3 regions of the Phormidesmis sp. 146-20 genome follow, and region 3 is predicted to be linked to each of the others. Evidence: predicted binding sites of a transcription regulator. Region 3 holds the regulator's gene; each other region holds the start of a gene.
The links. The regulator NtcA, encoded in region 3, controls nitrogen genes in cyanobacteria. The targets are predictions, from matches to a motif close to TTTGTANNNNNNNNTACAAA.
Positions count from the first base shown of each region.

Region 1: ACKFKH_RS00970 (DUF3155 domain-containing protein) is a predicted target of NtcA. The motif match lies at 1,062-1,081, and genes of this name have one in related genera.
Region 2: rpoD (RNA polymerase sigma factor RpoD) is a predicted target of NtcA. The motif match lies at 493-512, and genes of this name have one in related genera.

Region 1 is NZ_JBJPHT010000001.1:199,207-201,476, forward strand. It holds gene ACKFKH_RS00965 (M48 family metallopeptidase) at 1-282, shown strand, start outside; gene ACKFKH_RS00970 (DUF3155 domain-containing protein) at 716-1,033, opposite strand; gene ACKFKH_RS00975 (GAF domain-containing sensor histidine kinase) at 1,486-2,270, shown strand, end outside.
Region 2 is NZ_JBJPHT010000052.1:29,412-31,681, forward strand. It holds gene rpoD (RNA polymerase sigma factor RpoD) at 779-1,912, shown strand; gene ACKFKH_RS27580 (ester cyclase) at 2,023-2,270, shown strand, end outside.
Region 3 is NZ_JBJPHT010000021.1:19,765-22,034, forward strand. It holds gene ACKFKH_RS17455 (hypothetical protein) at 1-134, opposite strand, end outside; tRNA gene ACKFKH_RS17460 (tRNA-Gly) at 289-360, shown strand; gene ntcA (global nitrogen regulator NtcA) at 875-1,546, shown strand; gene ACKFKH_RS17470 (hypothetical protein) at 1,606-2,079, opposite strand.

The DNA.
Region 1 (2,270 bases), on a different contig from region 3:
AACAAAGCGTCGGTAAGAGGTCAGAAGACGCTGTGGGCGAGTTGTTCTTATCAAAAAAATATTAGCCTCAACTACAAGCTGCTGTTTTTGCCGCCTCATCTGGTGCGCTATGTCTTGATTCACGAACTTTGCCACACGATTCATCTCAATCATTCTGTCCAGTTTTGGGATCTGGTGCTGGCAAAAGAAGCCAATTATGAAGCGCTCGATCGTGAACTTCGCAAATGTAGCCATTATGTTCCCGGTTGGTTAGAGCCATCGATGATCGCAAACCGCGAGTAACCTATCTTCACCATTCGACTGAACTTCTTAGTTTTACAGTCTGCCCTCAATCTGGCAATGGGGACTTTTAGAACGAAATCCACATCAGATTCACATTCCTTTAGGGCGATCTGAGGTAGAAAAGTAAAACTTATCAAGATATGGAAAAACCCCACCCAGGTTTCTCAACTTGAATGGGGAATTTGACATAGCTCCAGACTGATTAAGCCTGATCAACGAAATAATTTTTGCGTGGAGTGACTTTTGACAACAAACTTCAAATCATGAAGATATAAAGCCTGCTGAAAGCTATAAAGCCTGCTGACTGAATCGCCCGACCGCTTAACTATCTCGCGTTCACCCAACCTTGCTTTGCCCTTTGGTAGCCCCACAACCAGTTCATCTACAGATACAGTCTCGACAGACGATGATTGTGGGACGTGACCAGTCCAGGCTATTGATTGCGAACAGAGGCTACTACAGGTTCCGACTCTTCGTCCGAAGGTTTCAGACTGGGGAATAGGAAATGGTTTTCTTCGACATATTGCGCGCCAAAAAGCCCCTTCTCTGCCCAGAAATACCGATCGGTGGTATGCTCATTTCTCTTGACTAGCAATAGCGCCGGGGGAAGAATGCCCTCAGAGTGAATAAACTTCCGGGCAGCAGTGACGGGCTTGTCTTCACCACACTCAATGCTGTACTGAGGCACGTTCTCCAAAATTCTGCGCCCTTCTTGACGCCGACGACTCTTCCGCTTACGTCTCCTTGCCAAACCCCTTACCTCCTTTCCTAACTGTCAAGTTGTAATGATCGTTACAAAAGCCGTCGCAAGTATATCGGCTGTGATTCCAGAATTCAACTTCTCTTAACGCAACTTTACAATTTCTTAAGGTTTTAGTATTGAGAGTTGGGACACAAAGTGGATGATCCAGCATTGCACTTGCTAACCTAAGACTCAAGGAACTGTAACAGTGCGTAAAGGCTTTCTAAGGACTCTGGACAGTTGACTTGAGACTATGAAAGTCTGGTTGTTCACCCAGCAGTCGCCGGGGCGGTCTCAACCAACCAATCTAGCGGGGCAATCGTCTAGAGGTCTGAAGTCCACCGTCTGAAAGTCGAAGCGGGAAGTTCAGCCGTATCTCTCTAAATTACTGGTTACAAATACCTAAAGTCAATGGCAATTTTTTGGTTGCACTCTCGAAGAGGCCCTTTGGCAGCATGTTAATGCCCACCAGTTCTGAATTTGTGGCACTTTGTCGATCGCAAATTTCCCTGTTGAGTCAGACCTTGGGAGCCTCGCTGAGTGTGGTTTATCTGACAGAGGAATTGGTCGAAGGAGCAGAGACGACGCTAATTGCGATCGCTGCCTACCCTGAATCCTCCAGTCCTCTCGAAAAGTCGGGTCAGTTGGCCTTGCCTCCGGCAGATATGCCTCAGTTGCCTGCCAAAAACGCCTCAGTCGCGCTGCCCGATGCCGTCACTCAAGAAGTTCTATCCCCTGCCAATTCTCTGGCGGAGCAGCGTCAGGTTGTTTTACCGTTGGTGCATGAGGGGATGGTGTTGGGGCTGTTGGTCACCGAGCGGGACGATCGCCCCTGGACAAATTGGGAACGCAGCCAGATTGAGAAAATCGCTGATACGTTAGCGCTGGCTTGCATCATGGATCAACGGGCCCAATGGCTGGATCACACTCACCGTCAGCAGCGCCTTTCGCAAACTCAACAGCATGACGTTTTGGACAATCTGCTGCATCAGTTTCGCAATCCGCTGACCGCCCTGCGAACGTTTGGTAAATTATTATTAAGACGCTTGCAGGCGGAGGATGCTAACCGAGAAGTGGCAACTAGCATTGTGCGAGAAAGCGATCGCCTTCAGGAGTTGTTGTTGCAGTTTGATCAAGCGATCGAGTTAGGCGAAGTGGATTTGATTTCGCCGAATGAGCCTGATTTCACTGACCCCGCCAAATCCGCAATTCCACTACTCCCAGCCGGGGTGTTGAGTGCTTCAAG
Region 2 (2,270 bases), on a different contig from region 3:
ATTCATGACCCTAGGACATATTTTTTGATGAATTGAAATCTGGTTCATCAAAACTTCTAATCGCATATCGCCCACTCGGTTACAGCTTGTATACTTCCAAGAATGGAGACCTGACGGCATTGAATAGGATGAAATGATTAAGGCGGATCATTTTTCCACCACAGAAGTTCAAAAAGATCATCTAACTTAATGAATAGGCTGGATCAAACTTATGAAACTGGGCTAACGTTACATTAAGAGCCGTAAATTCACAGTTTCGCGATCGTTAAGTTGATGTGGGGGTGGTACTTGAGCGAGACTTAATACACAGGCAGAACTTCCTGCTGAAGCACTTGGAAACAGCGATTATGCCCATTAATCTTTGTCTCCTTGCAGGAATCTTAGTCCCATTGGCACCTGCCTTCTTATCACTGCAATAGCGTGGAGCAAGTAAGATTTGAATCCGTTATTCTCTCAACTTTGCAGATGAAGCAACAGAAAAAGGGTGCAACTTTTGTGAGAAAAGCTACAATCGGGGAGACATTTAAAACACTTGACAATAGCGAACTGTGCATCGGTGCCTCTACCCAGCAACAGATATTTGGTTGGGGAAGCAGTGTACCTCCACTTTCTCATGGTCAACAAAACGGGTTGCTCAAAGCTACGTCCCCGCGTACCTTGCAACCAGTCAAAGCAGGGAACAACTGACAGCCTTACCGCAGTTAGAATTGAACGACTATCGTTCTCCAATGCTTAATTTTTTCCACTTTCACTATCTAAGGAGCATGAGGAACGCGGCATGACCCAGGCCAACGACGTACTCGAAGCACTCGGCATCACTAGTCCTTCTGATGAAGCCCTCGACACCGAGGTTGAGCTTTATGACCTAGAAGACGACTCTGACGACTCTGACGCGCAAGCTGATGATGACGGTAAGTCAGGCAAGGCCCAGACAGCCCGCCGACGAGCGCAAGCCAAGAAAAAGCACTACACCGAAGACTCAATTCGACTGTATTTGCAAGAAATTGGTCGGATTCGCCTCCTTCGGGCTGACGAAGAAATTGAACTCGCGCGCAAAATCGCAGATCTGCTAGAACTCGAAAGAATTAGAGTTCGGCTGGCTGAAAAGTTGAACCGTGATCCTCAAGACAAAGAATGGGCTGTGGAGGTGAATATGCCTCTGACTGCCTTCAGACATCGCTTGCATCTGGGTCGTCGGGCCAAAGATAAGATGGTGCAGTCTAACCTGCGATTGGTGGTGTCGATCGCCAAGAAGTATATGAACCGGGGTCTGTCCTTCCAGGATTTGATTCAAGAAGGCAGTCTGGGGCTGATTCGGGCGGCTGAAAAGTTTGACCACGAAAAGGGCTACAAGTTCTCAACCTACGCCACCTGGTGGATTCGTCAGGCGATTACAAGAGCGATCGCAGACCAGTCTCGGACGATTCGCCTTCCGGTTCACCTTTACGAAACCATTTCTCGCATCAAGAAGACGACCAAGCTGCTGTCTCAAGAAATGGGTCGCAAGCCGACAGAAGAAGAGATTGCAACTCGCATGGAGATGACGATCGAGAAGCTGCGGTTCATCGCCAAGTCTGCTCAGTTGCCGATTTCGTTGGAAACGCCGATCGGGAAGGAAGAAGATTCTCGTTTGGGTGATTTCATCGAGTCAGACGGCGAAACTCCTGAAGATCAAGTGTCCAAAAATCTGCTGCGCGAAGATTTGGAAGGCGTTTTGGCAACCCTCAGCCCTCGCGAGAAAGATGTGCTGAGATTGCGCTACGGTCTGGATGACGGTCGCATGAAGACGCTAGAAGAAATCGGACAAATCTTCAATGTGACTCGTGAGCGGATTCGCCAAATAGAGGCCAAAGCCCTCCGTAAGTTGCGTCACCCCAACCGCAACAGCGTTTTGAAGGAATACATCCGATAACCCTGAGTTCACAAATTTGAGAGATCCAGTAGCGACAAACCTGCTGGATCTTTTATTTTGAGAAAAATGTTCTGGACGGTATTTCCAAAAGGGTGAAAATTAAGCGGCTTATGACGATCGAGCAACCCAAAGATATTGTTCTTCAGTTTTATCGAGCGTTTGACGATCGCAAGCTTGACCATACGATGACACTGCTTGCCCCCAACTTTGTGGCTCACCTGGCTGGCACACATGAGCCGCTCGACAGTGAAGGGTTTAAGCAGTTTGGACTGTCGTTTTACCTGGCGTTTCTAGAAGGTCAACATGTTTTTGACCAGGTAATTGTCGAAGGCGATAAGGTTGTGACTTGTGGAACGTT
Region 3 (2,270 bases):
AGCTCGGTGGGCAGTTTGCCGTCATCCATTAGTTCCATCAGTTGATCCATTGCCTTCTCGCGAGCTTTGGCAGAATCCTTACCAGAGACCGTGAGAATGACTTCGGGACTTTGAGCAAGCGTGTATTGAACCATAAAAAGTAGGAAGTAAGGAGTATGGATGTTCTTTTTTCATCCTTCTACATCCTATATGCTGAGAAGCGATGCGATTTCCTGATTTCCGGCTTTTTGGTTTTTCAGGCTTGACATCTCTATGAGTATCTGCAATAGTAGAACTTATCCGAATTTTGCGGGTATAGCTCAGTGGTAGAGCGTCACCTTGCCAAGGTGAATGTCGCGCGTTCGAATCGCGTTACCCGCTTTTTAACTAAAGTTTTTTAATCTCAGACTGACGAATTCTCAATGTAAGAGTTGAATGTCTTCGACTAAAGGGCAGCACCCTAAAAGTCTTTAGAGCTTTCGGTAAATTAAGCTCCTTGACGCTGGGTAATACCGCTCTTCAACACGGTCATCGTTCTGAAATCTTCAACTCACAACGTACTTTTTGACAAACTTATTACTGAATTGATCTTTGAATCGATCTATTGATTAATCTATTGACTTCCAGCCTGATTAAAATAGGTGACAGATCTTAAAAATCTTCGGATGAACGACGAATTTAAGCTCAAACCTTAAGCAATTGTTAGAGACTTAGCTCAATTCCTGCAAAAATTCAACTACCTGGCAGAATAGTGTAGTATCGAGCACAAAAACTGCTTGAAGAGTAAGTTTAAGTGTTCTAAAGTCATCAATCTCTTACAGATCAGCTGACAGCTAAGTAAAAACTGTTGCCAGGTCAATCAAGAGAGTTCAAGAGCACGAGTTCGACAAGGAACATGGTAGTGACCAAAGAGCGACCACTTGCAGCATTATTTCGCCAGATTGGGGGCGGTGCCTTTCCACCTGTCGTTGAGACGTTTGAGCGAGGCAAAACGATCTTCTTTCCAGGCGACCCCGCAGAGCGAGTTTATTTTTTAGTCAAAGGTGCCGTCAAGCTTTCGAGAGTCTATGAGGCGGGTGAGGAGATTACGGTTGCCTTACTGCGAGAAAACAGCGTGTTTGGGGTGCTGTCACTGATCACCGGGCAACGCGCCGATCGCTTTTATCATGCGGTTGCGTTCACATCGGTTGAGTTGCTGTCTGTTCAAATTGAGCAGGTTGAAAAAGCACTCAAAGACAACCCCGAACTCTGTCTGCTGATGCTGCGAGGGCTATCGTCTCGAATTCTACAAACCGAAATGATGATCGAAACGCTGGCGCATCGAGATATGGGGTCGCGTCTGGTGAGTTTCTTGCTGATTCTCTGTCGCGATTTTGGCCTGCCCAGTCAAGAAGGGATCACGATCGACCTCAAGCTGTCTCATCAAGCCATTGCAGAAGCGATCGGCTCAACGCGGGTGACCGTGACTCGTCTGCTGGGAGACTTGCGACAGGACAAAATGATCTCTATTCACAAAAAGAAGATCACTGTCCACAATCCAGTCACCTTGAGTCAGCAGTTTACCTGATCGCTAGCCAGTCGGCGAAGCCTGAAGGCGTACAAATTTCAGGCTTCACACCTCGCCTATTACCAATCGTCTTCTCTAAATAGAAACTGACCTTCTGAATTGAGGTAGGGTGACTTCCAGCGGGTCAATTCTTTATCAGGGCAGATGTCTAGTCCTTCTCCCACGCCGTAGGGGTGCATTCCGCAGACTAGCACGTTGCCGTTGTAGGCTTGCCCATGATAGTGACGACAGCCGACACAGATGGGGTGTTGGTTGAGCAGCGGTTCTACAGTTTGCATCATCGGTTGGGCAGCTTCTCCGACCATGCCTTCAAACCCAAAATAGGCTTCTAAGACGGGGTTGACTAGCTCATTAATGTATTGGTCAATCTCATCTGTAAAGGTATTTTGTGCCTGTGCCGAAAGCTCGTCAGAAAGCTCTACAAACACGTTGACCACTTCTGTCACTTCTCTCGACACTTCAACAAAGAAGCCTTCGATGTGATCCGCGATCGTTTCTAACAGTTCAGAAAAATCTTTTTGCCACTCTTCCATAGGGTTCTCACCGGGGTTGCGTTCCAAAAGGGATGGATGATTGAGCGTTGATTCCCTTGTGTGAGGCTGCGCTAGATGGCTAAAGATTCCTACCATCAAAGGGTTCTATCCAAGGGAATAGCTTCGCTATCATAGCGCAAACTTTTATGGTTCAATCTGGTCAAAAAGAAGGCGATCGCTTTCTGATTTTG